DNA from 2 places in the Paenibacillus sp. PK3_47 genome. Region 1 is predicted to be linked to the other one. Evidence: predicted binding sites of a transcription regulator. Region 1 holds the regulator's gene; the other holds the start of a gene.
What was found. The regulator CtsR, encoded in region 1, represses protease genes until heat stress. The targets are predictions, from matches to a motif close to ATGGTCAATAAAGGTCAAACA.

Region 1 (16,219 bases):
GGTGTACGTGCGGTCTTCCGGCACCCGGAAACGGATGCTGGCAACACGTCCCTCACCTTCAAAAGCCAGGCGCTGCTCCTCGGTCAGATCACGGTGCTTGCCGGAATAACGCGGGGTTTCACCGCGGGCGGTCTGTTCCTCACGCTCTGCTTCCAGCTCCTCTTCCGTGCAGTAACAGCGGTAAGCAAGACCGCGGTCAATCAGATCCTGCCAGTATATGCGGTACAGATCAAGACGTTCAGTCTGGCGGTACGGGCCGTATTCCCCTCCGACATCCACGCTTTCATCCCAGTCCACACCAAGCCATTTCAGGTACTTCAGCTGGCTTTCTTCCCCGCCGGCCACATTGCGTTTGACGTCTGTATCTTCAATCCGGATAATGAATTTTCCGCCCAGATTGCGGGCAAACAGATAATTGAACAATGCCGTTCTGGCATTTCCGATATGTAAATGTCCCGTAGGGCTCGGTGCGTAGCGCACCCGGACTTGATCAGCCATTGTATTCCCTCCGCTTCAAAATGGTTAAAATAAAGAATCAGGCCGTTCCAGCCATCTCACGATGATATCACATCTTGGATCAGGCAGACAATAGATTGTGCCGCAATTCCTTCACCGCGTCCGGCAAAGCCGAGCTTCTCGGTGGTAGTCGCTTTTACATTAACCTTGGATAGGTCTGCTTCCAGTGCCCGGGCGATAATCTCAGTCATTTCCGGGATATAAGGGGCCATCTTCGGCTTCTGTGCAATAATAGTAGAATCAATATTTCCCAGCTTATACCCGCGTTCACGGGCGAGCGCCCATACATGCTCCAGCAGCTTCAGGCTGTCCGCGTCCTTAAAGGCAGGGTCCGTATCAGGGAAATGTCTGCCGATATCCCCGAGCCCCAGCGCTCCCAGAATCGCATCGCTAACCGCATGCAGCAGCACATCCGCATCGGAGTGCCCCAGCAGCCCTTTTTCATAGGGAATGGTAACTCCGCCAATAATGCACGGTCTTCCCTCTACAAGCTGGTGTACGTCAAAGCCTTGTCCTACAGCTATCATGTCTAACCCTCTCCCCTGTTTCTTTCTGTAAACTCTGCAAAATCGAGATCCTCCGGCGTGGTGATCTTAATATTCCTGTAGCTTCCTTCTACCACAGTAACCGGAATTCCGCTGCGCTCCGCCAGACTGGAGTCATCAGTGCCGAGAAAACCGTCCCGCTCGGCTGCCCCGTACGCAGCAAGCAGGTCGGACAGACGAAAAGTCTGCGGGGTCTGAATCGCCCACAGACTTCGCCGATCCGGCGTAGACAGTACTTTTCCTGTGCTGTCCACCTGCTTGATCGTATCTTTTACCGGCACAGCAAGCACGGATGCCCCTGTCTCCCTGGCCGCCTCGTAACAGGCTGTAATCTCACTGCCCGCTACAAACGGCCGGACACCGTCATGTACCATTACCCAATTGGCCGTCAGTTCCTTCAGCCCCAGATGCACGGAATGCTGGCGCTCGGAACCGCCGGGAATAACAGCCTTCACCTTATCCAGCTTGTAGGCTTGTATCCATTCCCGGCAGCGCTCCAGGTCTTCACGTCCGGTGACCAGCACAATTTCGGAGATCAGCTCGTGCCGCTGGAATACCTCCAGAGTATGAACAATGATCGGTTTGTTCTGCAGCAGCAAATATTGCTTGCTCTCCGCCGTTCCCATGCGCGTTCCTCTACCTGCCGCCACAATCACGGCGCCTACACTGTTTGACATTCTTCTAGGCTCCTGTCCTTCACGTATATCCCCATCATAACGTGTTTGGACGGCATTTCCAACCCATATCGCGCTTGGAGGAACTTTTCAGGTCTACTGGGCCTTTTCCAGAAGCTTAGGTTTGGCAAAAATCATCCGGCCGGCAGACGTCTGCAGCACACTTGTTACCAGTACCTCCATCGTTGTGCCGATATACTCCCGTCCGCCCTCAACGACAATCATCGTTCCGTCATCCAGATAAGCAACGCCCTGTCCATGCTCCTTACCGTCCTTGATGACCTGTACAATAATTTCTTCACCCGGCAGAACAACCGGCTTCACCGCATTGGCCAGATCATTGATATTCAGCACGGACACCCCCTGCAGCTCACATACCTTGTTGAGATTGAAGTCATTGGTGACCACTTTACCATGCAGAACCTTTGCGAGCTTGACCAGCTTGCTGTCCACCTCGGAGATTTCCTCAAAATCCCCTTCATAGATGAGTACTTTTACATCAAGCTCCTTCTGGATCTTGTTGAGAATGTCCAGCCCCCGCCGCCCGCGGTTGCGCTTGAGCAGATCGGAGGAATCCGCAATGTGCTGCAGCTCCTCGAGCACGAATTCCGGAATGACAATTGTACCCTCAATGAATCCTGTTTTGCAGATGTCGGCGATCCGTCCGTCAATAATAACGCTGGTGTCGAGAATCTTATGTTCTTCCATCCCGCGTCCTTCCGGTTCTGCCGCCTGTCCCCAGCGTCCGGTGGTCCATAATGAAGCCAGTTCATCCTTCTTTTCGAGTCCGATTTTAAGCCCCATATATCCGAGAGACAGGGTCGCAGCTACCTGGAGCAGTTCCCCCGCTTTGCCCAGCCAACCCATGGCCGGATAGAGCAGCAGGGACAGCAGCAGTCCTCCCGTCAATCCTGCGGCACCTGCGGCTAATTCATTCATCGGGATCCGCGAGCAGTACATGACCGCTTCCCGCAGCTTTGAACCTGCCCAATCCGCACATAAAGTCCCTGCAAACAAAAAGATAATAGCTCCCAGCAGCGCAAATACAATGCTTCCCTCCACAGGCAAACCTGCCTCAAGCTTCCCCATTCCTGCCGGGAATCCTCTTTCTGCCGTATGGTATAGCGAATAACCGGACCAGGCTCCGCCTAAGCCGGCAAGTGTCAAGACAACTTTTTTCCACATCACCTTACGCACCTCCTTTTATCCATCCTTAAATGATCTATACCTCCCCAGTATGTTCCAATTTTCAGAACGATAATCGCAGGCTGCATTATTTTTTCTGCAGGACAAAGTTACCGCTTATGTAAGGGTTACCAGGAACTCCTATTCCCGTTGAAAAGAGGAAGGGACTCGCATATAATGAACTCAATCAAAAAGCCAGGGGTGAATGGAAAATGAGCGCACCAAGTTTACAGGCCTTTCAGGATCAAGTCTCCGAACTGCTGCTCCGTCACCGCAGTCTGCTCGATGTCATGTCCAAAAACGGGCAGAGCAGCGCATCCGTCAATCGTGCCGTCGTCAAGGCTATCACGGAATGCGGCTGCATCCAGCTGCATGCCACCAAGCAGGTATTCGAGCCTGCCCTAGGACTGGAACAGGCCAAGGAACTCGCGGGAACCCATTTGGAAGGCCAGCCGTGCGAGAACTGCCGCGAGGTGATTGCCTCGGAACTCGGCCGTGAACTGTTCTATATGTCCGCTCTTTGCAACCTGCTTGGCATTAATATGGACGAGGTTGTAGAGAAGGAGTCGCAGAAATGCGCAACGCTCGGACTGTTCAATTTATCTTAATCCCGGCTGGCTGCACCTCCGCTGGCTCTTTTCCGTTCAACAGCAAAAGGCTTTGCCTCCACTGATTTCTCAGGGATGCAAAGCCTTTTTGTGATAAAAACAGCTAAATCTTAGCCGTTCTTGGAATGGTACACCTTGTCTTCCGAACGTCTTCTGCGGCGGTGGCGGCGGCGTGCCGTCAGGCGGTCAATATTCTGCTTGAATCCGTACAGGGCATACAGCGCCAGCAGCACGAATATCATCTTGGCAATCTGTTCAGGGAATATAACTGCAATAGCTACTGCCAGCACAATCACAATCGGCGCACCGATCACCGCTTTTTTGGGCAAGCCGACTTTTTTGAAATTAGGATATTTCACTGTGCTGACCATCAGATAAGATAAGAGCAGGGTAACAACAATCATAAATGGTGCGGACAGATCTTTATTGAACAGAGCCAGCGTGGCCAGAACGCCACCGGCAGCCGGGATAGGCAGACCAACAAAATATCCGGGAATTCCCGGACGGACATTAAACCGTGCCAGACGAAGCGCCCCGAATACAGGGAAAATCGCCGTTACTGTCCAGCCAAGTGCAGGGCTGACGCTCTGCAGACTGGTAAGATATACAATTACCGCCGGTGCCACTCCAAAAGAAACGACATCGGACAGGGAGTCCAGCTCCTTGCCAAACTCACTTTCACATTTAAGCGCGCGCGCAACACGCCCATCCAGCCCGTCGAGCAGCATAGCAATAATCACCATGATAGCGGCCATGCTGTGTTTGCCGTCAAACGCCATCATGATACCAAACATTCCAAGCATCAGGTTACCGATGGTAAAAAGACTCGGAATTGATTTTTGTATCATTTCTTCACCTCAATTGTGCTTACTTTGATCCTAAAGGTAATCAACATTACGTGATTGTATGTGATTTACATTTGCCTGTCAATAAGAACTTGCTTCTGCAGACGTTTGAGACCATCCTGAATATTGCGGGCCCGGGCCTCGCCGATGCCGTCCACCTCATCCAGTTCCGCGATGCTCGCGGTCATCAGATTAGGCAGCATTTCAAACCGCTCCACCAGATTGTGAATGATCACATTCGGCAGACGCGGAATTTTGTTAAGCAGCCTGTATCCGCGCGGGGTAATAAGTTCCTCTGAAGTAATGGCTGTTGAAGAGTATCCAAGCAGACGGGCAATATGATTATCGTCCATCAGCTCATCATCTGTCGCACGCTTGAGTCCGGCAATGATCTCGCGGATTTTGTCCTCTTCCTCTTCTCTTGCATAGTCTCTGTACAGAAGCCATGCTTCTTCCTCTGTATTTCCCACCAGTTCTTCCATCTGCATACTGATCAGCCGGCCTTCATTCCCCAGCTCATTGATGTAGCGTTTGATTTCCATCTTAATCCGCAGCACCATCTCCACCCGCTGAATCACTCCCACTACCTCAGCTACAGTGACAATCCCTTCATATTCGGAAGCGGACAGATTGGTCAGGCCTTGGGTGAGCACTGCTTTGTATTTCTCCAGTGTCTGGATAGCCTGATTGGCCTTGGCCAGAATCGACCCGATTTCTTTGAGCGCATACCGGATGGAGCCCTGGTACAGTGTGATAATGTTCCGGCGCTGCGAAATGGATACGACCAGCTTGCCCGTCTGCTTGGCAACCCGTTCAGCTGTACGGTGACGGATCCCTGTCTCGATCGAAGAGATGGAGGAGTCAGGAATAAGCTGTGTATTAGCATACAGAATTCGTTTCAGATCCTCGCTCAGAATAATGGCACCGTCCATTTTGGCCAGCTCATATAAATAGTTTGGCGAAAAATCGCAGTTAATGGAAAAGCCTCCATCGACAACTTCCATCACTTCCGGACTGTATCCGACAACGATCAGCGCCCCAGTTTTTGCACGCAGCACATTCTCCAGCCCTTCCCGGAAGGGTGTGCCGGGTGCCGCCAGTCTGAGCAGATCATTCATATTTTCTAACTGACTGTGTTCTTTCATGTCCCTTTGCCCCCTAATCTAACGCGACCTTTAGTGCATCTGCTACAGTGCTGACGCCGATAATCTGGATATCCTGCGGATGCTTCCAGCCCTTCATGCTTTTCTCAGGCATAATCACTCTCCGAAAGCCGAGCTTGGCTGCTTCCTTAACCCGTGTTTCCGCACGCGACACGCCTCTGACCTCACCTGTGAGACCCACCTCACCAAAGAAAACATCGTACGGTTTGGTTGAGATATCACGGAAGCTTGAGGCGATACTGACGGCTACAGCCAAATCAATGGCCGGTTCATCCAGCTTTACGCCCCCGGCAACATTCAGATAAGCATCCTGATTCTGCAGGAACAGGCCCATCCGCTTCTCCAGAACTGCGATAATCAGCGCCATCCGCTGGTGATCCATCCCTGTGCACATTCTGCGCGGAGAGGGAAAATGGGTCGCGGCAACCAATGCCTGAAGCTCCACAAGCACCGGCCGTGTACCCTCCATACTTGCCACTACCGCAGATCCCGCTACACCGAGCGGCCGCTCTGACAGGAAGAGCTCTGAAGGATTCTCCACCTCTGTAAGTCCGATCTCACCCATTTCAAAAATGCCGATTTCATTGGTGGACCCGAAACGGTTCTTGACCGCACGGAGCAGCCGGTACGTATGGTGGCGTTCCCCTTCAAAATAAAGTACACAATCCACCATATGTTCAAGCATCCGCGGACCGGCAATTGCCCCTTCTTTGGTAACATGGCCTACCAGCACAGTGGCTATTCCGCGAATCTTGGCGATGCGCATAAACCGGGTTGTACATTCACGCACCTGTGTTACACTGCCCGGAGCACTGGTCACTTCAGGCATAAAGACAGTCTGAATAGAGTCAATGACGAGAAACTGGGGCTGAATCTGTTCAATTGCTTCCTCGATGCTTTCCATATTGGTCTCGCATAATACATATAATTCACCCGACAACGCCCCGAGGCGGTCAGCGCGAAGCTTGGTCTGACGCACAGATTCTTCTCCGGAAATATACAATACACGCAATCCTTGAGTGGTCAGCGCATGTGAGGTCTGCAGCAGCAGGGTGGATTTCCCGATACCGGGATCGCCTCCTACCAGTACAAGCGAGCCGGGGACAATGCCTCCGCCGAGAACCCGGTTAAGCTCTCCGATGCCTGTCAATATTCGCGGCTCTTTGTCACTTTCTATGTTTATGATCGATTGCGCCTTTTCTTTACTCTGAAAAATAGGTGCATTCATCCCTTGTGTTTTGACTACGCTTTCCGTTTCCTCCACCATGGTGTTCCACGCCTGGCAGCCCGGGCATTTCCCGAACCATTTTGGGGATTCGTAACCGCAATCGGTGCAGAAAAATTTTGTTTTTGCTTTAGCCATTTGGTCTCCTTACCGTCCGAACTTGCTTAAATTGCGGATAATTTTCTCCTCTTAAAGTTTACCATTTCTGCACCTTTAACGAAAGGTCACTTCAGATCTACTTTTGGACGGATACCATTAACCTGCCTGAAACGGTGAAAAATTAACCCTAAGGTAAGCAAGTAAAACAAAAAGCCCCCGCCCCTCTATACGGAGGAGCGGAAGCATTGTTTCAAGAACGTGTATATTATTCGGTTCCTGCTTCTTTTTCGAGCGATACCGGTGCATCCACGGTAGTCACTACCAGCTCACCGTTCACCTGATCAATCTTGAGGGAATCGCCCTTTTTGATATTGCCCTTCAGCAGCTCTTCAGAGAGACGGTCCTCAATGTGTTTTTGAATCGCCCGGCGCAGCGGACGTGCACCAAAGGCCGGATCGTAGCCTTCTTTGGCCAGGAAGGCTTTACCGCCCTCTGTAAGCTCAAAGTCGACATTGTATTCACGCAGCCGCTTGCGCAGCTCGTCGGACATCAGCGTCACGATTTCGGCAATATGCTTCTCTTCCAGAGAGTGGAAGACAATGATCTCATCGATCCGGTTCAGGAACTCAGGACGGAAGCTCTTCTTCAGCTCCTCCATGACCTTGCCCTTCATATTGCTGTAATCCGCTCCCGCATCCTGTACCGCTGTGAATCCGAGGGTCGAGTTCTTCTTGATCGCCTGTGCCCCTACATTAGAGGTCAAAATGATCAGCGTATTGCGGAAGTCAACCACGCGGCCTTTGGAGTCGGTCAGACGTCCGTCTTCCAGCACCTGCAGCAGGATGTTAAATACTTCAGGGTGTGCCTTCTCGATTTCATCCAGCAGCACTACGGAATACGGTTTGCGGCGAACCTTCTCGGTCAGCTGTCCGCCTTCTTCATAACCGACATATCCTGGAGGCGCCCCGACAAGACGGGAGGTGGAATGCTTCTCCATGTACTCCGACATGTCAATACGGATAACCGCATTCTCGTCGCCGAACATCGCTTCGGCAAGCGCGCGCGCCAGCTCGGTTTTACCTACCCCGGTTGGGCCGAGGAAGATGAAGGAGCCCATCGGACGCTTAGGATCCTTAAGACCCGCACGTGCCCGGCGGAGAGCCCGGCTGACAGCCTTAACGGCTTCATCCTGGCCGATTACACGTTCATGCAGCAGAGCCTCCATGTTGAGCAGACGGTCGGTCTCCTCTTCCTTCAGCTTGCTGACCGGGATGCCGGTCCAGCTGGCAACAACCTGTGCGATATCTTCGGGAGTTACCTGAGAATCGGTACGGCCCTGCTTCTCTTTCCACTGGTTTTTGGTTGTATCCAGCTCTTCGCGGATCTTCTGCTCGGTATCCCGGAGCGCAGCCGCCTTCTCGAATTCCTGGCTTTGTACGGCGGAATCCTTCTCCTTGCGGATATCATCCAGACGCATTTCCAGCTCTTTCAGATTTGGCGGAATTGTATAAGAGTTCAGCCTTACCTTGGAGCCTGCTTCATCAATCAGGTCAATCGCTTTGTCCGGCAGGAAGCGGTCAGGAATGTAACGGTCGGACAGCTTCACAGCCTCTACAATCGCTTCATCCGTAATCTTCACGCGGTGATGGGCCTCATAGCGGTCACGCAGCCCATAGAGAATCTGTACGGCTTCCTCCGGTGAAGGCTGGTCTACCGTAATCGGCTGGAAGCGGCGCTCCAGTGCCGCGTCTTTCTCAATATATTTACGGTATTCGTCCAGGGTTGTGGCGCCGATGCACTGCAGCTCTCCACGGGCCAGTGCAGGCTTCAGGATATTGGAGGCGTCAATCGCACCTTCCGCTCCGCCGGCACCGATCAGGGTGTGCAGCTCATCGATGAAGAGCACGATATTGCCTGCCTGGCGAATCTCATCCATGATTTTTTTGAGGCGGTCTTCAAATTCACCGCGGTATTTCGTTCCGGCTACAACTGAACCCATATCAAGGGTCATAACGCGTTTATCACGCAGTGTTTCCGGAATTTCATTGTTGATAATCTTTTGGGCCAGACCTTCGGCGATGGCCGTTTTACCAACCCCCGGTTCACCGATCAGTACCGGATTGTTTTTGGTCCGGCGGCTAAGCACCTGGATCACACGCTCGATTTCCTTGCTGCGGCCGATAACAGGGTCCAGGTTACCGTCCTTCGCATACGCGGTCAGGTCGCGCGCCAGGCCGTCCAGCGTCGGTGTGCTGACATTTGCCGGCGTACCGCTGTGGCTGGAAGAAGCTTCACTGCTGCCCAGGAGCTGCAGCACCTGCTGGCGGGCTTTATTCAGGCTGATACCCAGGTTGTTAAGCACACGGGCTGCCACGCCTTCACCTTCACGGATCAGTCCGAGCAGAATATGCTCTGTGCCGACATAAGTATGCCCCAGCTTGCGGGCTTCGTCCATCGACAGCTCAATAACTTTCTTGGCACGAGGAGTATATGCAATGTTTGTTGGCTGTTCCTGTCCTCTGCCGATCAGTGTCTCTACTTCATCCTGAATCTTCTCCAGACCGAGGCCTAATCCGATTAGGGCCTTGGCGGCAATGCCGTCTCCTTCGCGAATCAGACCGAGCAAAATATGTTCAGTACCAATGTTGTTATGTCCCAAACGGACTGCTTCTTCTTGTGCCAGCGCCAATACTTTTTGTGCGCGTTCCGTAAATCTTCCAAACATCATATCTCCTGCACCTCCACGAATAATAAATATCTATAAATTAATGTTGTGATCCCAGTGTCTCCCGGAGCAGCTTCGCCCGGTACATGTCACGTTCAGTGGCCGAAAGCTCGTCGCCGAACATTTTTTGCAGGAAACCAGGCTGTGTCTTAACGTTCAGCTCATTGAGCACCGAGATCGAAGGGCCTTCCAGAATGCCAAGATCCACACCCAGCCGTAAGTCGGATAAACGCTGCGCCGATTCCTTCAGCTCCATAACGGCTGCATAGGACAAAATCCCGTAAGACCGCTTGATCCGGTCAGTAATCCGCAGGGCTGAATCCGCCAGCAGGCGTTCCCGCGCATTCCGTTCATGCTCAATGATCTGGGTGACTACACCGTGAAGATTCTCAATAATCTCATTCTCCGTCTGGCCGAGTGTAATCTGGTTGGAAATCTGAAAGATATTCCCTACTGCTTCGCTGCCTTCACCGTAAATTCCTCTAACGGTCAGGCCGACCTGGTTCACTGCGGTTAAAATACGGTTGATCTGGTGGGTCATCACCAGTGCCGGCAAATGCAGCATTACTGAAGCCCGTAAGCCGGTTCCCACATTGGTGGGACAGCTGGTCAGATACCCTCTGCGGTCATCAAAGGCATAATTGACCGAGGCTTCAAAAACATCATCGATGGCTGTGGCTCTCTCCCAGGCTTCTCTAACCTGTAATCCGGGGAACAGACACTGGATCCGCAGATGATCCTCTTCGTTAATCATAATGCTGACCGACTCGTCCTCATTCAGAATGACGGCTGCGCCGCGTGAGTCATTGGCCAGATTCGGGCTGATGAGATGCTTTTCCACCAGCACTCTTTTATCAAGCTCATCTAACTCATCCAGCTTCAGCAGATGGAAAACCCCGTAATCTGCGGCTGCCTCCCCTTGAAACACGGGTGCAAGCTGATCCAGCGCTTCCTCCGCCTGTTCGGCGGATGCCAAAAGCGGAAAGGGCAGATGTTCCAGATTCCGGGCGATACGCATCCGGCTGCTGATAACGATCTCTGAATGGCTGCCGCCGCAGCGCATCCAGTTGCTGAGCGCTTGTTCGGTAAAACGGAGATTTGACATGTCGTATCCCCCTTATATATGAAAGACTTTACTCTTGTGCCATTTCTTTTTCAAGTTTGCGGATCTGATCCCGCAGCTCTGCGGCAGTTTCAAATTCCTCCTGCACAATACTCTGCTGTAATTCCTGCTTCAGCTCATCAATTTGCCGTTTGCACATAATCTGTGCTCCGGCCCGTTTGGGGAGCTTGCCTACATGGCCAGTGCTGCCGTGCACCCGTCTGAACAGAGGATCCAGCGTGCTGTCAAAATATTTGTAGCAGGAGCTGCAGCCGAAACGTCCAAGCTTGCTGAACTGGGAATAAGTCATTCCGCAATTCTCACAATGTAATCCTTGGGCATTCTTCGTTGCTGCTGTTTTCTCCTTGCCGGCACCTTCAAGATCCAGCAGGCCGGACAGCAGGCTGTGAATGGAAAAGCCTCCTGCAGTACCGGGAATCATCTCGCCCTTCTCCCGGGCACAGCTTTCGCAAATATGAAATTCCGTCTTCTCCCCGCTCACGATCTTGGTAAAGTGAAGAGTCGCCGGTTTGACGCCGCATTCCTGACAAAGCATAAGCGGTGTCCCTCCCTTACGTTAGAGATTATTTGCCGAGCAAAGAGATTAGCATAGCTTTCATAATCTTGGCACGGATCTCATCCCGGTACGGCAGATTAACCGTCAGGCAGTCCCGGGAAACAGCGGCGCGCATGAGACATGCTTCACGTGTAGTTAGAAACCGGGCTTCCTCCAGCTGATAAATCAGACCTTCAGCGGAATTCTGATCAATGTCGTTTCCGATAGTGGATTTAAGATGGGCATAGAGCGCTACATTCTGGGGCAGCTCGAAACGCTGAATCCGGATATAGCCCCCGCCGCCGCGTTTACTCTCCACTATATAGCCCTTTTCCAAGGTAAAACGTGTGCTGATAACATAATTGATCTGTGACGGCACGCATGAGAACTGGTCCGCCAGATCATTGCGCTGAATTTCCACTGTACCTTCGGGACTTTCATGCAAAATATTCTTCAGATATTGTTCGATAATATCAGAGATATTGCGCATCACTCATCCTCCAGTGTGTAGTCCTGTATAGTTCTTCCTGCTGTGCATCCGTCCGGCGGTGACCTCTAATGAACTTAACCCAAGAGCAGAAACGCGAATCCCGGGGCGGCCATCCTTATGACACTGTCCATTAAAAGCATCACTTGCGGCATGCGTTGACTTTGACTTTCTTTGACTTTATTAATATTATACCATATTCTCACTGAATTCCAAGTGCCCACTCTTATTTTTTACTTATTAGATGCATTGTATTCCGAAAACCGGCTGATTCATTAGCTTTTTAAAATTTCTGCGGCGTCAAAAAAAGCCCTTCCGGCCACCTTGTGAACGAAAGAGCTTTATACTGTATCAGAAAAAATCGATTAATGCAGTCTTGGCCTGCGGCAACATCTGCTCGAGCCAATCAACAGCTTCCGGATTGCCGGTCAGAAGGCCGTGACGGTGCAGATCCGCAGGGCGCTTATACCCCAGCATCAATGCAGTCAGCGTACCAATGTTGCAGCTCAGGTCAGCTTGGGAGACTTCAGTATCTGCTTGCTCTAAGGATGCCTCACCTCTTGCGTTCACTGTCCAATTCCATACCCCGTTGTTCCAGGGAGCATGCTTATCCTCAAGCGATAGCGTCCAGCTCCGGACAGCCCCCCCGTTGTTGAAGACGAAATTCTCCACGAAAGACTTGGCATTCACTATACGCGCCATAAAATAAGGATAACTCTCCTGCTTAATCCGCGGATCCGGTAACAGGAAAGGCAGCATATCGTCAGACGGCACTAACTTGAGGGATGCCCCTGCAACCATGGAATCATGGTTGCCGAGAAAAGTCCACAATCCCCTGCGGGCAGTCTCATTCAAGTAGACAAACTCATCGATAACCAGTTCCTTGTTCGCTATTTTATACAGTACATACCCTTCCGGTTCCCCTGACTCTGCATAAAAAACACAGTGATGCATGTCCTCATCCAGCACATTGTTCCTCCACCACTCCTGGTCACGCGCAAGCGTTCCGTTATAAGCGGAAGCAAACTGGCTGTATAAATGCTCAAGGACCTCGAGTTCTGCATAATCACGGCGTACACTGCCTTGTATTTCTGTTTTTAGCGGAAACTTAGCTACCGGAATGTTGTAGCTTTTATATTCACAATACAATTCCCAGCCGAATTTGCGGTAAAAAGGGATCAGGAACGGATGCAGACAAGACAGCACCTGACCGGAATCATTCATCGTTTGCAAAGTGTGGGTCAGCAGCTTGGCCACAAGACCCTGCCTGCGGTTCTCAGGCCACGTGGACACCCCGGCAATTCCCCCCATGGGAATAGCCTTACCCTGCACATATAGGTGAAGCGGAAGTAATGTCAGCTGGGCCCCCAGTTCTCCGTCTTCAAATATGCCCCATACTCTCTCCGGTTTAAATTTCTTTTTTTTCTCCACCCTGTCTTCAGCGGATACTTTGTACTGAAAAGCATACTCCGATAAACGGAGGCCGGCTTCAAATTCATCTGCTTGTAATTGCCTTATTTCCACAAACTCACCTCATCAAAAGGATTAATAGTCCACAACGAGAGTATAACAAGCCCGGCTGTGTATATGCCAACTTTCCTTTCAATCACATTTTTTATTCCCACTTATCCACAACTCATATAAGAAAAATAAAAAAGCCGAAGGATAGATCCTCCGGCCCCTGCATAGTTATCCACATTCCCCTGTATTTTGTCCACATATTCCACAAATTATCCACAAAAACCGTGTATTTCTAAGTTTTTTCCTTGACGAATCATTCTAAATATGCCTTAATCCACAACCGGAAGAGATATATTAAATCTTAAAAAGTACCCACATGTGCGTAATTCAACTGTAAATACGAGAGTTTATCCACAAGATATTCACAACCCTGACAAACGCAAAAAGCCCACTGTCGATAACTCAACAGTGGTCTTAAGCGCTTGGCGGCGTCCTACTCTCCCAGGACCCTTCGGTCCAAGTACCATCGGCGCTGGAGGGCTTAACGGTCGTGTTCGGGATGGGTACGCGTGGAACCCCTCCGCTATCGCCACCAAACATGCGTTTGTGAAACAAACGCTGGCGCTAGAAATTACGTTCATCACAGTTGTGTGAATGAATTTCGTTGCGTACAGGCTTGATCGCCTGAAAACTGAATCCGAAACGAATTTGTGTGTTAGTTTTTTGGATAAGCCCTCGACCGATTAGTATTGGTCAGCTCCATGCATTGCTGCACTTCCACCTCCAACCTATCTACCTCGTCGTCTTCAAGGGGTCTTACTAGTTGGGAAATCTCATCTTGAGGGGGGCTTCACGCTTAGATGCTTTCAGCGCTTATCCCGTCCGTACGTAGCTACCCAGCCATGCTCCTGGCGGAACAACTGGTGCACCAGCGGTACGTCCATCCCGGTCCTCTCGTACTAAGGACAGCTCCTCTCAAATTTCCTGCGCCCACGACAGATAGGGACCGAACTGTCTCACGACGTTCTGAACCCAGCTCGCGTACCGCTTTAATGGGCGAACAGCCCAACCCTTGGGACCTACTTCAGCCCCAGGATGCGATGAGCCGACATCGAGGTGCCAAACCTCCCCGTCGATGTGGACTCTTGGGGGAGATAAGCCTGTTATCCCCAGGGTAGCTTTTATCCGTTGAGCGATGGCCCTTCCATGCGGTACCACCGGATCACTAAGTCCGACTTTCGTCCCTGCTCGACTTGTAGGTCTCGCAGTCAAGCTCCCTTATGCCTTTGCACTCTTCGAATGATTTCCAACCATTCTGAGGGAACCTTTGAACGCCTCCGTTACTCTTTAGGAGGCGACCGCCCCAGTCAAACTGCCCGCCTGACACGGTCCCTGTACCCGCTTAGGGTACCAGGTTAGAACCTAGATACGATCAGGGTGGTATCCCAACGGCGCCTCCACAGAAGCTTGCGCTCCTGCTTCTACGGCTCCCACCTATCCTGTACAGATCGTACCCAAATTCAATATCAAGCTGCAGTAAAGCTCCATGGGGTCTTTCCGTCTTGTCGCGGGTAACCTGCATCTTCACAGGTATTAAAATTTCACCGGATCTCTCGTTGAGACAGCGCCCAAGTCGTTACGCCATTCGTGCGGGTCAGAATTTACCTGACAAGGAATTTCGCTACCTTAGGACCGTTATAGTTACGGCCGCCGTTTACTGGGGCTTCGGTTCATAGCTTCGGATTGCTCCTAACCACTCCCCTTAACCTTCCAGCACCGGGCAGGCGTCAGCCCGTATACTTCGCCTTGCGGCTTCGCACAGACCTGTGTTTTTGCTAAACAGTCGCTTGGGCCTTTTCACTGCGGCCCCCTCGGGCTATTCACCCTACCGAGGCACCCCTTCTCCCGAAGTTACGGGGTCATTTTGCCGAGTTCCTTAACGAGAGTTCTTCCGCGCGCCTTAGAATTCTCTTCTCGCCTACCTGTGTCGGTTTGCGGTACGGGCACCTTCTCCTGGCTAGAGGCTTTTCTTGGCAGTGTGAGATCATGACCTTCGCTACTGTAATTTTCGCTCCCCATCACAGCCCAGCCTTAACGGTGCGCGGATTTGCCTGCACACCAGCCTCACTGCTTAGACGGACATCCATCAGTCCGCGTCACTACCCTCCTGCGTCACCCCATCGCTCATAGCGGATTACGGTGGTACAGTAATTTCAAACTGTTGTCCTTCGACTACGCCTGTCGGCCTCGCCTTAGGTCCCGACTTACCCTGAGCGGACGAGCCTTCCTCAGGAAACCTTGGGCTTTCGGCGGATCAGATTCTCACTGATCTTTTCGTTACTCATACCGGCATTCTCACTTGTGTACTCTCCAGCGCTCCTTACGGTACACCTTCAACGTATACACAACGCTCCCCTACCCCTGATGCATACGCATCAAGCCATAGCTTCGGTGGTGTGTTTAGCCCCGTTACATTTTCGGCGCAGAGTCACTCGACCAGTGAGCTATTACGCACTCTTTCAATGGTGGCTGCTTCTAAGCCAACATCCTGGTTGTCTGTGCAACTCCACATCCTTTCCCACTTAACACACACTTGGGGACCTTAGCTGATGGTCTGGGCTGTTTCCCTTTTGACAATGGATCTTAGCACTCACTGTCTGACTCCCGGCAAGAAGTAAATGGCATTCGGAGTTTGACTGAGCTTGGTAACCCTTGCGGGCCCCGCACCCAATCAGTGCTCTACCTCCACCACTCCATTCACCGAGGCTAGCCCTAAAGCTATTTCGGGGAGAACCAGCTATCTCCGAGTTCGATTGGAATTTCTCCGCTACCCCCACCTCATCCCCGCACTTTTCAACGTACGTGGGTTCGGGCCTCCAGTGCGTGTTACCGCACCTTCACCCTGGACAGGGGTAGATCACACGGTTTCGGGTCTACGTCCACATACTCAATCGCCCTATTCAGACTCGCTTTCGCTGCGGCTCCGGCTTCTCACCTTAACCTTGCATGTTAAACGTAACTCGCCGGT
Region 2 (16,219 bases), 790 kb from region 1:
CACCTTTGAGATCATTGGCGTGGATGTACACATCGGGGTGGTCCCGGTCATCCGGAATCAGAAAAGCAAACCCCTTGGCATGCGCCTGCAGCCGTCCGCGGAGCAGGTCCATACGTTCAGGTACGCCGTAGCGTCCGTTGCGGGTCAGCACAATTCTGCCGTCCTGCTCCAGCCCCTTAAGCAAATTTTCAAAAGCTGTAAAGTCTGTGCTGTCCTCGATAGCGAAATGGCTCACCAGTTCGTCATAAGTCAGCGGTTTATAAGCGGTCTCCCGCATGAAATCAAGTAATATTTCCTGAGTTATCAATAAAGTCACCTCGGCCCTCCGCAGCATTTAATGCCGCTGGCATATATGTATGTCTTGTCCTTTTTCGCGCTGATTCATTCAAGTAAAATTTACCTCTATATACTCATACCCTAGTATACACGAAATCAATCGATAGCATCCCTCTTCTGATGATCCGGTAGTTATTCCTATGTATAAATTCGGGCAACAAAAAAGCCCCCGCACCGTCCCTTAAGGAACAGAACAAAGGCTTACTGTACATATACTAGTCCACAACAACGGCAACAATGATCGACATGATGAAGAATCCGGCTGCCAGTGCAACTGTTACACGCTGCAGTACGAGTTCCATACCACGTGCTTTTGTCTTGCCGAAGAGATGCTCAGCACCGCCGGAGATGGCACCGGAAAGACCTGCGCTTTTCCCTTTTTGCAGAAGAACGACCGCAATCAGACCGACGGAAAAAATCAGGAGCACAATTTTCAAAAAGATATCCATTCACTTCCACCTCCTACGCCTAAGCATCACTATCTATGGTAATTTAGAGTTCACGGATCATAAACAGCATTCTTATTTTATCATAGCAGTGAAGCGAATACAACCATAGAGCTGGCACTATCTGTATAAAGTTATATCTTCACAAAAAAGAGCCTGCCGAAAACGGCAGACTCTTATAAATCTGTCTCAAAAGAGATTATCTCTTGAGGTTGTAGAAGGATTTCAGGCCGTTGTATTGAGCCAATTCGCCCAGCTCGTCTTCAATGCGAAGCAATTGGTTGTACTTGGCAACACGGTCTGTACGGGAAGGAGCACCCGTTTTGATTTGGCCGGCGTTGGTAGCAACAGCGATGTCAGCGATTGTGCTGTCTTCGGACTCACCGGAACGGTGGGAGATAACAGCAGTGTAGCCAGCGCGTTTAGCCATTTCGATTGCATCGAAGGTTTCAGTCAATGTACCGATTTGGTTAACCTTAACCAGGATGGAGTTACCGATACCTTTTTCGATACCAGTTGCAAGGCGTTCAGTGTTAGTAACGAACAGGTCGTCACCAACCAGTTGAACTTTGTCACCCAGTTTCTCGGTAAGCAGTTTCCAGCCTTCCCAGTCGTCTTCGGACATACCGTCTTCGATGGTGATGATTGGGTACTTCTCAACCCAGGAAGCCAGAAGGTCAACATACTCAGCGGAAGTGTAGGATTTGCCTTCGCCAGCCAGTGTGTATTTACCGTCTTTGTAGAACTCAGTGGAAGCTACGTCCATACCCAGGAATACGTCAACGCCTGGTTTGTAGCCTGCTTTTTCGATAGCTTCGATGATTGTAGTGATTGCTTCTTCGTTCGAACCAAGGTTCGGTGCGAAGCCGCCTTCGTCTCCAACAGCTGTGTTCAGGCCTTTGGAGCTCAGTACGGATTTCAGGTTGTGGAAGATTTCTGCGCCTACGCGAAGAGCTTCTTTGAAGCTAGGAGCTCCAACCGGCAGAACCATGAACTCTTGAACGTCGATGTTGTTGTCAGCATGCTCACCACCGTTGATGATGTTCATCATTGGTACTGGCAGTGCTTTAGCGTTGAATCCGCCCAGGTATACATACAAAGGCACATCCAGAGCAGCTGCAGCAGCGCGTGCTACGGCCATGGATACAGCCAGGATTGCGTTAGCGCCCAGTTTGCCTTTGTTAGGAGTTCCGTCCAATGTGATCATCAGCTTGTCGATGCCGATTTGATCAAGAGCATCCATACCGATTACTTCTGGAGCGATAATTTCGTTTACGTTCTCAACAGCTTTCAGAACGCCTTTGCCCAGGTAACGGGATTTGTCACCGTCGCGAAGCTCTACAGCTTCGTGAGCGCCTGTGGAAGCGCCGGAAGGAACGATAGCGCGGCCTTTAGCGCCGGATTCCAGGTAAACGTCAACCTCTACAGTAGGGTTACCACGGGAGTCAAGGACTTCGCGAGCATATACATCAGTAATAATAGTCATGTAAGTTTAATCTCCTTTTATTCATTGATTTTGGGAATTTCAAAAGCGTTCGTTCCTGCTTATTTACGGCTGGCAATCATGGATTGTCCGGTCATTTCCGCAGGCTGCGGAAGTCCCATCAGATCCAGGATGGTCGGTGCCACATCGGCAAGAATACCGGAATCACGCAGTACAACATCTTCAGTAGTCACAATGAAAGGAACCGGGTTGGTGGTATGGGCCGTGAACGGGCGTCCGTTCTCGTCAAATACCATATCAGCATTACCATGGTCGGCAATGATAATCGCAACGCCGCCCTTGGCGACAACCGCATCGACAACTTTACCCACACACTCATCCGTTACTTCTACAGCCTTGATGGTTGGCTCCAGCATACCGGAGTGTCCGACCATATCAGGGTTCGCAAAGTTCAGGATAATCGCATCCTGTCTGTCCGCTTCGATCTCCGCTACGCAGGCCGCCGCCACTTCGTATGCGCTCATCTCAGGCTTCAAGTCATAGGTTGCTACTTTTGGAGAGTTGATCAGGATACGCGTTTCGCCGGGAAGCTCCTCATCGCGTCCGCCGCTGAAGAAGAAGGTTACGTGCGGGTACTTTTCAGTTTCCGCAATACGCAGCTGCTTCTTGTTGTTCTGAACAAGCACTTCTCCGAGCGTGTTATCCAGATTCTTCGGCGAGTAGGCTACATAGCCTTGTACCGTTTCACTGAAAGTCGTCAGACATACGAAGTGCAGGCCCTGCGGGAACAGCGGTCCACGGTCAAACCCGCGGAAGTCGGAGTTCGTGAAGACTTGCGACAGCTGGATCGCACGGTCAGGACGGAAGTTCAGGAACACGACGGAATCGCCGCTTTCCACTACCGCTACCGGCTTATCATTGCTGTCCACAATTACACTAGGCTCAACAAATTCATCATACACGGAATTCTGGTAGGATGCAGTGATCGCTTGCAGTGCGTCCGTATATTTAGGGCCTTCGCCATATACCATCGCACGGTAAGTCTTCTCTACACGTTCCCAGCGCTTGTCACGGTCCATCGCGAAATAGCGGCCGGATACCGTAGCAATTGTACCTACGCCAACCTCTTCGATCTTGGCAATGAGGTCCTGGACGAACTTCTGTCCGCTGTCAGGAGGCACGTCACGGCCGTCCATGAAAGCATGGATATACACTTCATGCATATCCTCTTTCTTGGCCAGATCAAGCATGGCGAACAGGTGGCTGATATGGCTGTGTACCCCTCCGTCGGATACCAGCGCATACAGGTGAAGCTTTTTGCCGCTAGACTTGGCGCTTCTTACAGCTGCAACCAGCGTTTCGTTCTCGAAAAACTCCCCGTCACGGATGGACTTGTCGATACGGGTCAGATCCTGGTATACGATCCGGCCTGCACCGATGTTAAGGTGACCTACTTCAGAGTTACCCATTTGTCCTTCCGGCAGACCTACGGCTTCGCCGCAAGCGGTCAGGGTAGTATTCGGATATTGTTTCAGGTAACGGTCATAGTTGGGCTTGTTGGCTTGGGCAACCGCGTTGCCTTCATCCGTATTCCGCAGACCGAAACCGTCCATGATAATTAAAGCAACAGGCTTTGGAGCTGACATCCTTACTTCGCCCCCTCAACCAATGAAACGAAGGAAGCAGGCTGCAGACTGGCACCGCCGACAAGCGCGCCGTCGATGTCGCTTTGACTCATGTACTCTGTTACGTTCTCAGGCTTCACGCTGCCGCCGTATTGGATACGCACTGCTTCAGCTGTTGCTTCATCGTACAGATCTTTTACAAGCGTACGGATATAAGCAATAACTTCGTTAGCATCCTGGGAAGTGGAGGATTTGCCAGTACCGATAGCCCAGATAGGCTCATAAGCGATAACAACCTGAGCTGCCTGTTCAGCACTCAGACCGGCAAAAGCCGCTTCGGTTTGCACTTTGCAGACATCCTTGGTCTGGTCAGCTTCGCGCTCTTCAAGCTTTTCGCCGACACATACGATAGGAGTAATGCCGTGGCGGAATGCCGCGTGCATTTTTTTGTTAACAATCTCATCCGTTTCGCCAAAATAGGCACGGCGCTCGGAGTGACCGATAATTACATAGTCAACGCCAAGATCCTTCAGCATTACGCCGCTGATCTCGCCTGTATAGGCACCGTTATCTTCAAAGTGCAGGTTCTGTGCACCGATCTTGATGCTTGTTCCTTTTACCGCTGCAATCAGAGCAGGCAGGTTGGTGAATGGTGCGCAGACAACAGTCTCTACACCTTCAACTTCCGCTTTGCCTTTGACTTCTGCGATAAAGCTTTCTGCTTCCGGTACGGTTTTGAACATCTTCCAGTTACCGGCGATAATAGGTGTTCTGCTCATAATCTTGGATTGCCTCCTCTTTACTTCTTACTTGTCGTTCAGTGCCTCTACGCCAGGAAGTGCTTTGCCTTCCATGAACTCGAGGGATGCACCGCCGCCAGTGGAGATATGATCCATTTGGTCAGCCAGGTGGAATTTTTCTGCTGCAGCTGCGGAATCGCCGCCGCCGATTACAGTGTAGCCTTCAGTTGTTGCGCAAGCCTGAGCTACAGCCTTCGTACCTTCAGCGAAGATGTCGATTTCAAATACGCCCATAGGTCCGTTCCATACAACCAGCTTGGAGTTCTTGATCACATCGGCATACAGTTCACGGGTCTTAGGACCGATGTCCAGACCTTCCCAGTCAGCTGGAATTTCGTTAACATCAACAATCTTGGTGTTAGCGTCTGCGCCGAATTTGTCAGCAACAACAATATCCACCGGAAGCAGGAAGTTTTTGCCGAGCGCTTTTGCTTTTTCGATAAATCCGAGAGCTACATCGAGCTTGTCATTGTCCACCAGGGATTGGCCGATTTCGTGACCCAAAGCTTTGGTGAATGTATAGGATAGACCGCCGCCAATCAGAACATTGTCAGCCAGAGTCAGCAGGTTGTCGATTACATCGATTTTGTCTTTAACCTTGGAACCGCCGATGATGGCAGTGAAAGGACGCTCAGGGTTTGACAGAGCTTTGCCCAGTACGGACAGTTCTTTCTCCATCAGAAGACCGGATACAGCCGGCAGGAAGTGAGCGATCCCTTCAGTCGATGCATGCGCACGGTGAGCCGCACCGAATGCGTCGTTAACGAACAGGTCAGCCAGTTCAGCGAACTGCTTAGCCAGTTCAGGATCGTTCTTTTCTTCGCCCGGATAGAAACGGACATTCTCAAGCACAAGCACATCACCGTCGTTCAGTTCAGCGATTTGCGCTTTAACAGCTTCACCGATGGCTTCATCAGCTTTGGCTACCGGTTTGCCGAGCAGCTCGGACAGGCGCTCTGCAGCTACAGTTAGACGCATGGAATCTACGAATTGACCTTTAGGACGGCCCATGTGGCTGGCCAGAATAACCTTTGCACCGTTCTCGATCAAATATTTAATCGTTGGCAGTGTTTCGCGGATACGGGTATCATCAGTGATTTTACCATCTTCCACCGGCACATTGAAATCGACGCGTACGAATACGCGTTTACCTGCTACTTCTACATCGCGGACGCTTTTTTTGTTCATGATTAGTTTTCCTCCACACCCATAATTGGTTCAGTCATCACGAATCCATTTAGAAAGAGCGGAAACAAGGAACTTCTGTTTCCGCTCTATAAATGCTGCTTATATAAAACCGGTCTTATTGAGCCAGCTTAGCGAATTTCTCCAAAGTACGAACGAGTTGTGCAGTGTAGGACATTTCATTGTCATACCAAGCAACTGTTTTAACCAGTTGTTTGTCGCCAACAGTCAGGACTTTAGTTTGAGTAGCATCGAACAGGGAACCGAAAGTCATACCTTTGATGTCGGAAGATACGATTTCATCTTCAGTGTAGCCGTAAGTTTCCGGATCGGAAGCGGCTTTCATTGCTGCGTTGATTTCTTCAACAGTAACGGTTTTTTCAAGAACAGTTACCAGCTCAGTCAGGGAACCTGTAGCTACAGGCACGCGTTGTGCTGCTCCGTCAAGTTTGCCTTTCAGTTCTGGAATAACCAGGCCGATTGCTTTTGCAGCACCGGTAGTGTTAGGGATGATGTTCTCAGCAGCAGCGCGGGCACGTCTGAAGTCGCCTTTAGCGTGTGGAGCATCAAGAGTGTTTTGGTCGCCAGTGTAAGCGTGGATTGTAGTCATCAGGCCTTCAACCACACCGAACTTGTCGTTCAGAACTTTTGCCATAGGAGCCAGGCAGTTCGTTGTGCAAGATGCGCCGGAGATTACAGTTTCGCTGCCATCAAGGATGTCATCGTTAACGTTGTAAACGACAGTTTTCATGTCACCTGTAGCTGGAGCAGAGATAACTACTTTTTTAGCTCCGCCTTTAAGGTGCTTCTCAGCTGCTTCTTTAGTTGTGAAGAAACCTGTGCACTCCAGAACGATGTCAACGCCGAGGTCGCCCCATGGCAGTTCTTCAGGGTTACGGTTCGCCAGAACCTTAACATCCTTACCGTTTACTTTGAAGAATCCGTCATGAACTTCAACTTCTCCGTCAAATTTACCTTGAGTTGTATCATATTTAAGCAAATGAGCAAGCATCTTAGCGTCAGTCAAGTCATTGATTGCTACCACTTCGATACCTTCTACATTTTGAATACGGCGGAATGCAAGGCGTCCAATACGTCCAAATCCGTTAATACCAACTTTTACACTCATTGAATAGTTCCTCCTAGATTTCGTTTTATTTATTCAAGACAAGCCGTGAGGCCCGTCAAGACAACAATGTTAAGTATAATGCAAAATAACTGCGAATGCTCCCCATATACTGGAAAGCTATAGGACTTGCTGTACTTGTGCATCGATTTCCCTGCCGATTTCGACAGCAGCAGCTTCATCGGTAACGAGAACGTTCTCCTGCCCGAAACGCAGCATCGCATGAATGGCTTTGGCTTTGCGTTTGCCCCCTGCTATTCCGATTACGACTTCTGTACGGATAATATCCTCCAGACGCAGCCCCATCGTCAGCATCGTATGGACAACCTGGCCTTCTTCATTGAAATAATAGCCGAATGATTCGGCAACCGCGCCTTCTCCCCGGATTTCCGCCACTGTGGCTTCATCCAGCTTGCGCCGGCGGGTCATTTCCATGGCATCGCCGATTCCATGCACTATAATGCGTGATCTGCGGATGATCTGTACGATCTCTCCAATGTTGGAGTCAAGTCCCAGGGACTGGTACGCATCCTCACTAAGCAGATCAGGTACATGCAGCAGCCGGTAATTCGCGCCTATTCTCTTAGCCATAGTGGAGGCTATAGTGTTGGCTTGAATCTCCATACTCTCTCCCAGTCCTCCGCGCGCCGGAACTACCCAGGCGTTCTTATAGGACAGGGATAACGGCGGTGTAAGCTGGTCAGCCATTTCGGCCAGTGTTGAGCCGCCTGTAACAGCAACGGTGTCGTCTCCGCGCAGCACTCCAAGAAGAGCCCTGGCACCCGCCCGCCCCAGTTCACGCTTCGTAAACAGCGATGATTCACAATCGCCGGGTACGACAATGACTTTGCTGAGGCCATAAGTGGAGCGAATCTTTTCTTCCAGATCATCCAGGCCGAACAGGCTCTTGGCAACCGGCTCAAGCAGGTCAAGCACGCTGCGCCCGGCATCGCTAATGCGCATGCCAATACTCTCGATCTCAATGAGCCCTTGCGATTTCAGAAGATCCGTCTCGGCACGCAGCACCCGCTCGGTCATATCCAGCGAAGCGGCCAGCGTCCTGCGCCCGATAATATCGGACAGCATGATCTGATGTAGAATCGTGTACCGTCTCTTAAGGGTTTCCATGAGATCAGGCAGAAGCTGCTTTTGGATTTCTAATAAGTTACGCATGCTTTCACTCCTGCAACTTCGTCTTTCTCTTATTCCCTTGTTCGTGGTCTCAAAATGTCCCGGGTTAACTTTTTAAGTCCCACCCATATTCTACCCAAATATTACGCGGAGTGCAAGTCTTCCGAGAGTATAATTCTCAACCTCATTTCATCTTATACATCCGGGAGCCCTTCAGGGCGACGAAGTTATTTTTTTAACAACCGGATTGAATATTGCAATTGTACAATTAATGTATTATAATAATTTCTGTTGCGCCCGTGGTCCAATGGATATGACGTAGGCCTCCGAAGCCTGAGATCCAAGTTCGATTCTTGGCGGGCGCGCCATTAATTACATTTTTGTACATATTTTAGCAGTTGCTATACTGTTATTTAACCAAAGAGCCAATGGATGGCTCTTTTTTTTGAAAGTAAGTTTGACTTTCTTTGACTTTTTGTTTGAATTTGTTTATCATGTGGTTAATACGGTAACAGTAAAAATGAACACATTCGAAGAACCCAATCTCAAGGAGGTTTTCCACGTGAGTTATATTCCTATGGTAGTAGAACAGAGCAACCGCGGCGAGCGCGCTTATGACATCTATTCCCGCCTGCTGAAGGACCGCATCATTTTCCTTGGAACAGAGGTTAATGACGTGGTTGCCAATTCCATCATCGCCCAAATGCTGTTCCTGGCTGCCGAGGATCCGGAGAAGGACATTCACCTGTATGTGAATAGCCCTGGCGGTTCCATTACAGCGGGTATGGCTATATTTGATACAATGCAGTACATCAAGCCGGATGTCTCCACCATCTGTGTGGGTATGGCCGCTTCCATGGGAGCGTTTCTGCTGAACGCCGGCGCCAAAGGCAAGCGTTTTGCACTGCCTAACAGCGAAATCATGATCCACCAGCCTCTGGGCGGAGCTCAAGGCCAGGCTTCGGATATTGAAATCCGCGCCCGCCGCATCATCAAGCTGCGTGAGAAGCTGAACCGCATTCTGTCTGAACGTACCGGCCAGCCGCTCGAGAAGATCGAGAAGGATACTGACCGCGATTACTTCATGAGTGCAGCGGACGCTGCTGAATACGGCATTGTTGATAAAGTTATCGAGAAGACACTGCCTTCCGGCGTATAATTTCATCCGACAGTCAAAAGGCTGCAGGACCTTCAACGGTCCGGCAGCCTTTTTTGCTGTTATTAACAAACAATTTCACCCGCAAATCGATTATCTCAAGCCGCCATACCCCAGGCTATCCAGCTTATCGGCTATTACCCGGTATCCTCTCCCATTCGGGTGGATACCGTCGATGAACAGCAGTCCCCGTTCATTGCCGGCAAATTCATTGTACACGGAGGCAAATCCGCATATCCGGCTGCTGTATCCTGCGGCATACCGGTTGAACTGCCGTACCCAGTCCGATGCCTCATCTATCTGCGGATAAGGATTATACAGCCCTACAATCCGGATAATATAAGGTTTGGGCATTCCAGCCTTGAGCTGCATAAAGGTGCCCATAATATCGCTGAAATTCTGCTTGCAGTTACGGAGTGCCTTTTGCAGCCGGGGAGACAGGTCACCCGGACGGCCGCCGGCTGCCTTGGCTGCCCTAATGAGATCGTTGCCGCCGATCGACAGCGTAATGATATCGGCATCACGGACCGCCAGCCGGTAATTGTAGTCCTCTTTCAGCCGCCGCTCCAGCCCATCCGTAGTCAAGCCGTTAACCCCAAGGTTGACGGGCCGGATTGAAGTGCGCAGCCGGGTCTCCGCCATTCTGCGGTAGACCGGAACAAAGCCGCTGCCCGGAAGCGTGCCAAAACCGGTCGTCAGGGAATCGCCAACCGCTGTATACAGATATCCCATCATGCTCTCCCTCCCTTCACTAAGCTGGCTCCCTTTCTTCAGCTTATGAACGGCAAGAGCATCAGGTAACGGCAGGATAGGTGTGCATTTAACGGATAGACATATTATTAAGGAGATTATCGGCGGATAACGGGGCGGGCGCATAAGGCTGCCGGGCGCTTCCCTCCATGCGGAACGGAAGCTGCATCCGTTACTTGCCCCGTCCCCTTTGCCGCGCTAACGGACACTGCTTCCGTTATTTGCCGATAATCGCCCCATTTCCACCGCTAACAGACCGTAGTTCCTTTATTCCGCCAAATGAGGGATAAATAACGCCCATCCGGATGAAACAAGGGATCTAGGGTCCGTTAGGATTCCAAAGCACACCTCCAGCGCAAAATAACGGAACTGTAGTCCGTTACATTAGGATTGCCAAGTAATTAATAGGTTCTGGTACGCGCGACGAGATGGGGTGGAGCCGGCACTTGTTAACGCAGTGTCGCATGAAATCAAAATCAACTAGATAAGGCTGTCAAAACTCTCTCGACAGCCTTGGATTTTACATATAATATTCATAAATCATGAACAAGGTAATCCGTCGCCATTCACATAACTCATTCCACAGTCACTTCACACAATGTCATCCGCGTCTCACTTCAATCCCGCAAACGGACTGCTCCCGTCCGGCAGTAATTCTTTAAAGGTGAAGGTAAACTCAGGGAATCCCGCAGCGTAGGCCGTATATTCGTACAGCTGGAAGAACAGCGTCACCTTGCCGTCCTGCAGATAGAAATATTTCTCTGTGTTCAGACCAGTAAATCCGCCGAGATAGCCGCCATCCGCCTTAAGCTGCTTGGACAGCTTGGCATTCAGCTCTTTTTTATAATTAGGGTTAGCCCCGAACAGATCTCCCAGCAGCAGGCGTTTGCCGTCTTTAAGCGAGAAGGTGAAGGCATTGCGGTAAGTCATCCCGTGTGCTCCGCCGGTGTAGCCATACTGCTGCGTAATAAGACTAAGCACACCATTCTGGTTATAGGTCACGACATATCCACCCTCAAACTCGTAAGGCCGGTCATCTGCCGCTCTGTCAGCGATTTGTTTTTCGGCATCTGCCGCGTAATTAAGCACCGTCTGCTTCAGCGTATCGTTGATTGCTTTTTGTGCTTCGGCATTCGCAAGACCGCTGATTACCGGATAATCCAGCCTGATCGGCGCATCCTTGCTTTCTTTGACGTAGCTCTCCGTAGTAATCGTAATATTGTTCTGCTTCTGCTTCATCACATTCAGACGGCCCGTAGGCGGACTCCAGTCACCGTGGTAGCCGAGATAACCGGTTAACAGGTCCAGCGGTACATACATGCGGTTATTTATATTTTTGGCTTCATAATCTCCGAGAAAATAATTGTTCACCGAAATAGAGATGCCGTAATCCGAGACCATCAGCTTGGTCAGTGTGTTGCCTTTGCCGATCGTGTAAGTCATATCTGCCTTATTATAAGATACCGGCATGCCCAGGCTGTCCCGCAGGAAAGCAACCGGTACCCAAACTTTACCCCCGTTAAAAATACCCGTCTGCTTCGTGATGCTGCCGTTCCATTTCAGAATAACCTGCGACTGGCCTGCTTTGGCTGCAGCTGCAGCCGGTGCCGCTTGTGACGTTCCCGCAGGCAGCAATCCCCCGCCCAGCAGCATCCCCGCCGCCAACATTCCCGCTCCCCATTTAAGGGCTTTATCCTTAAGTATAATATTCATCATGCATTCTCCTTCCGTGGCACGTTGATTGCCTTGATGTAATTCCACACAAGTCCGGAGGCCTGATTGTCCCCGGTTCACTCTTCCCATTATAGTAAAAAGATAATCCGCTATTGTTACAACGGCGCTTACAGTTTCTTAAGGTTTTACTGCAAAAATAGCATGGCTTATTACAGTTCTTTAAACATTTTGAGAGATTTCACACATTCCCCGGCTGAAAAAGCAATAGAGGCCCGCCCCTGCCATTACGGCAGAAGCAGCACCTCTATCAGGATGGGCCTATTTCAATTCATAGGTTACGCTAAGCTGTGTGGATACCTTGACTTCACCAGCTTCAACAGAAGTGCCTGCTGCCATATCTGCTGATGCTTTCGACGCCATGGCATTCTCCATGTAGTACACAGGGTTGTTGCCGTCATCGCTCTGGATCACTGTAACGACCTGCCCCAGGCTGCGTTTGGCTACTTTGGCAATGGCTGCTGCCTTTACATCTGCATTAGCCATGGCTTTCTCGATCACTTGAGCTTCAAATGCGGAAGGATCCTCGATGGCAAAACGCGCACCGCCGATATTGTTGGCTCCTGCAGCCGAAGCGGCATCCAGCAGCTGTCCGACTTTGGTCAGATCCCGGTAAGATACCTGCAGTGTGTGCTGGGCGTTATACCCCTTTACCTGCTGGCCTTCTTTTTCGTTATAAACGTAGTTAGGCTGTACATAGAACTGTGTGCTTTGAATATCCTTGTCGGCAATGCCCCAGGTATTCTTAAGCAGAGTGGTCAGCTTGGCAATCTTTGCCCCGTTCAGCTTCTGGGCTTCTTCAGCCGTTGCTGCAGAGGTGCTCACCCCGATCGACAGATACACGATATCCGGCTTGATGGAGAGCTCACCTTTACCTACTACACTCACAACATTCCTCTGTACCTCATCGGCAGCGTAAGCCTTTTCAGGACCTTGAATCGCCGCACTGATCCCCAGCCCTCCTACCATCAGACTTCCTGCCAGCAATACTGTTCCGGCCGCTTTACCCCATTTGTTCATACCTGCCATCCCCTTTCAATTTTTTGTTAAAGTGTTGGTACCCTCTAGACGTGCCCCTCTGGCAAAAGTTGCATATCGCAGAAAATAAAAAAAGCCCCCGAAGGGGCTTCTTTAAAATGCTGACCAGCCTGGTACAGGATGACAGCATCGTTCGCTCATGGTACAAAAATTAAGGCCTGGAACCCGGATTACTGGTTCTCCAGCTCTTCCTTGCTGACAAGACTTGTCAAAGCGGTTACAGCCTGATCCGCATCGGCGCCATCCGCGCTAATATAAATCTCCGTGCCGGAACTGATCGCAAGGCTCATAATGCCCATGATGCTCTTGGCGTTAACTTTTTTATCATCTTTTTCCACGAAAATCTCCGACGAAAACTTGTTGGCTTCTTGCACGAACAATGCTGCCGGCCGAGCATGGAGCCCCGTCTTCAACCGAACAACTACCGGGTGCTTTGTCATGAAACGCTTACCCCCTATTTGAGATCTGCCCAAAAATTTCACATTAATTTTATAATATTATATCATTATAACCTGATCCACACTAGAAAAAAAATATCAGCCGCCCCTAACCTTCTCCGCCAGCTCGTCAATTTTGCGCAGACGGTGGTTCACACCGGATTTACTGACGTTCCCTTTCAGCATCTCGCCGACTTCCTTAAGGTTGATATCGGGGTGTGCCAGCCTGATCTCGGCAACCTCCCGCAGCTTATCCGGCAGACTTTCCAGCCCCACCTCACGCTGCAGCAGCTTGATGTTCTCAATCTGGCGCACTGCCGCACTGATCGTCTTGTTCAGGTTGGCTGTCTCACAGTTTACGATCCGGTTCACCGAGTTGCGCATATCGCGCATAATCCGCACGTCCTCGAACTTGAACAGCGCCTGATGGGCGCCGATGAGACTGAGGAACTCAATGATCTTCTCGCCTTCCTTGATGTACAGTATGAAGCCCTTCTTGCGCTCAATACAGCGGGCGTTCAGGTGAAATTCACCAGCCAGCTCCACAAGCGCTTTGCAGTGCTCCTCATACATGGAAGCGATTTCCAAATGATAGGACGAGCCTTCCGGATTGTTAACGGATCCTCCCGCCATAAAGGCACCGCGGAGATAAGCCCGTTTGCAGCAGTTCTTGCCGACGATTTCCTCATCGATCCCATCGGTAAAAATAAAGCCTTCGGAGACAATCCGCAGATCCTTCAGGATCTCCTGCACCTGGTTTGGAATTCTTACGATATAAACGTTATTCTTCTTCAAACGCATTTTTTTACGCACGAGCAGCTCGATATGGACCTGGTAATATTTCTTAAGCAAAGAATATACCCGCCTTGCAATCGCGGCGTTCTCCGTCGAAATGTCGAGAACAACCTTTTTGCTTGAAAGCTGCACGGAACCGTTCATCCGGATCAGCGCCGACATTTCCGCCTTCTCGCAGCAGGGCTGGCTCTCCACCATCGTCAGCTCTTTTTTGGTAAGGGCCGCAAAAGACAAGGGGCTCACCTCTTTCATGTTCATACAACTTGGAGCAGCAGATTTCGTCTGTTATCTGGATATCCAGTCCTTCACCAGCTGGTAAATGTGATGACTGAGCTTATCCGTATCATGCCGCAAATAAGTCTTAAATAATACCAGCTTGTCGGCAATCACCTTGTATCCGTTACCGTCGACGGCCTCCCGGTCAAGCTGCACCGGACGCGCGCCCTTCTCGGCATATTTGATCTGCACCTGTTCCGGTATCTCACCGTCATTAACAATGACATAATCGAACAAATGCAGGCCGACATGGTCATACACCGCCTGAAGATGATCGCTTACCGTATAATTATCGGTTTCACCCGGCTGGGTCATAACATTGCAGACAAATATTTTGATGGCACTGGAAGCAACAACCGCCTCCGCCAGCTTCGGCACGAGCAGATTGGGCAGAATACTCGTGTACAGGCTGCCCGGCCCGCACAGAATGGCATCTGCATTCCGGATCGCCTCCAGCGCTTCAGGCAGCGGCTCAACCTCCGCCGGCTCCAAAAATACGCGCTTGATGACGCCTCCGGCCTCCGGAATCTTGGACTCGCCGGTAACAATAGTCCCGTCAGCCATCTCGGCATGCAGCACTACTGCTTCTCCGGCAGCCGGAAGCACCCGGCCGCGGACAGCGAACAACCGGCTGAGCTCCCGTACTCCGGTGACAAAATCGCCGGAAATATCGGTAAGTGCAGCCAGAATCAGATTGCCGAGGCTATGCCCGGCGAGGCCCTCTCCGCTGCTGAAACGGTATTTCATAATCTGCGCCATCAGCGGCTCTACATCAGCCATTGCCGTTAACACATTGCGGATGTCGCCGGGAGGCGGCATCTGCAGCTCATTGCGCAGAATCCCGGAGCTCCCTCCGTCATCTGCTACAGTGACTATCGCTGTAATATCAAGCGGCTTTTCCTTCAAACCGCGAAGCATGACAGACAGTCCGGTACCCCCGCCCATGACGACAATACGCGGACGCTGTCCTTGTTCTTCAGCCACTATTGACCCCTTCTCTCGTTAATGCCGGTCACGCTCGGAATCCCGGTGGCTGACCGCCACCAGCTCCGTCTCGCTAACCCCCAGCATTTTACCCAAATACTCTGAAATCGCGACTGAACGGTGTTTGCCTCCCGTACAGCCGATACCGATAATAACCTGGGATTTCCCCTCATTACGGTATTGCGGAATCAGGAAATGCAGCATATCCAGCAGTTTGGTCAGAAACGCCTGTGTTTCAGGCCATTTCATTACATAATCATACACATCGCTGTCCTGGCCTGTCTTGGGCCGCAGCTGGTCCACATAATGCGGGTTGGGCAAAAAACGGACATCAAACACGAGGTCTGCATCAATTGGAATGCCATACTTAAAGCCGAACGAAGTAATATTGACGGAGAGTGTGCTTTTGCCCAGATGAGAGAACCGCGATACGATTTTCTCCTTGAGCTGCACCGGCTTCATGCTGCTGGTGTCCAGACACAGGGTAGCGGAATTCTTCAGCTCATCCAGCATCTGGCGCTCCAGGCGGATCCCGTCGAGCGGCATGCCTTTGGGGGCCAGCGGATGATGCCGCCGGCTCTCCTTATAGCGCTGCACCAGCACAGAGTCGGTTGCATCCAGGAACAGAATTTCGCAGCCGATGCTTGACTCGTTCTTGATATAGGCCAGTGATTCTGACAATGCCGTGAAAAACTCGCGCCCGCGCAGGTCAATAACAAGAGCAACCTTGGCGATTTTCCCTTTGGACTGCTCAATCAGCTCCGCGAATTTCGGAATCAGTACCGGAGGCAGATTATCGACGCAGAAGAACCCGAGGTCTTCCAGACTCTGTACGGCAATCGTCTTGCCTGCACCCGACATTCCCGTAATAATGATCAGGGTGGCACCAGCCGAAGGAGTGTGCTCCGGTTCGGTCATAAAAGCGTCCCCTCCCTATAAATTAGTATATGAATAATTTC

Region 2: the regulator CtsR is predicted to act here: its motif matches at 8,548-8,568, upstream of clpP (ATP-dependent Clp endopeptidase proteolytic subunit ClpP).

What each region holds. Positions count from the first base shown of each region.
Region 1 covers NZ_CP026029.1:2,091,565-2,107,783, forward strand. Annotated here, with positions in the region: gene gltX (glutamate--tRNA ligase) at 1-498, opposite strand, end outside; gene ispF (2-C-methyl-D-erythritol 2,4-cyclodiphosphate synthase) at 555-1,043, opposite strand; gene ispD (2-C-methyl-D-erythritol 4-phosphate cytidylyltransferase) at 1,046-1,738, opposite strand; gene C2I18_RS09555 (PIN/TRAM domain-containing protein) at 1,832-2,920, opposite strand; gene C2I18_RS09560 (nucleoside triphosphate pyrophosphohydrolase family protein) at 3,133-3,528, shown strand; gene pssA (CDP-diacylglycerol--serine O-phosphatidyltransferase) at 3,639-4,376, opposite strand; gene disA (DNA integrity scanning diadenylate cyclase DisA) at 4,442-5,518, opposite strand; gene radA (DNA repair protein RadA) at 5,532-6,899, opposite strand; gene clpC (ATP-dependent protease ATP-binding subunit ClpC) at 7,126-9,588, opposite strand; gene mcsB (protein-arginine kinase McsB) at 9,626-10,690, opposite strand; gene mcsA (protein-arginine kinase activator protein McsA) at 10,719-11,243, opposite strand; gene C2I18_RS09595 (CtsR family transcriptional regulator) at 11,272-11,733, opposite strand; gene C2I18_RS09600 (GNAT family N-acetyltransferase) at 12,082-13,254, opposite strand; rRNA gene rrf (5S ribosomal RNA) at 13,672-13,788, opposite strand; rRNA gene C2I18_RS09610 (23S ribosomal RNA) at 13,915-16,219, opposite strand, start outside.
Region 2 covers NZ_CP026029.1:2,879,355-2,895,573, reverse strand. Annotated here, with positions in the region: gene rnr (ribonuclease R) at 1-307, opposite strand, end outside; gene secG (preprotein translocase subunit SecG) at 552-785, opposite strand; gene eno (phosphopyruvate hydratase) at 982-2,268, opposite strand; gene gpmI (2,3-bisphosphoglycerate-independent phosphoglycerate mutase) at 2,328-3,872, opposite strand; gene tpiA (triose-phosphate isomerase) at 3,875-4,630, opposite strand; gene C2I18_RS12965 (phosphoglycerate kinase) at 4,658-5,839, opposite strand; gene gap (type I glyceraldehyde-3-phosphate dehydrogenase) at 5,955-6,965, opposite strand; gene C2I18_RS12955 (sugar-binding transcriptional regulator) at 7,083-8,135, opposite strand; tRNA gene C2I18_RS12950 (tRNA-Arg) at 8,387-8,461, shown strand; gene clpP (ATP-dependent Clp endopeptidase proteolytic subunit ClpP) at 8,656-9,252, shown strand; gene C2I18_RS12940 (GDSL-type esterase/lipase family protein) at 9,343-9,984, opposite strand; gene C2I18_RS12935 (PdaC/SigV domain-containing protein) at 10,612-11,715, opposite strand; gene C2I18_RS12930 (SIMPL domain-containing protein) at 11,992-12,750, opposite strand; gene C2I18_RS12925 (HPr family phosphocarrier protein) at 12,939-13,208, opposite strand; gene whiA (DNA-binding protein WhiA) at 13,305-14,234, opposite strand; gene C2I18_RS12915 (YvcK family protein) at 14,286-15,221, opposite strand; gene rapZ (RNase adapter RapZ) at 15,279-16,178, opposite strand.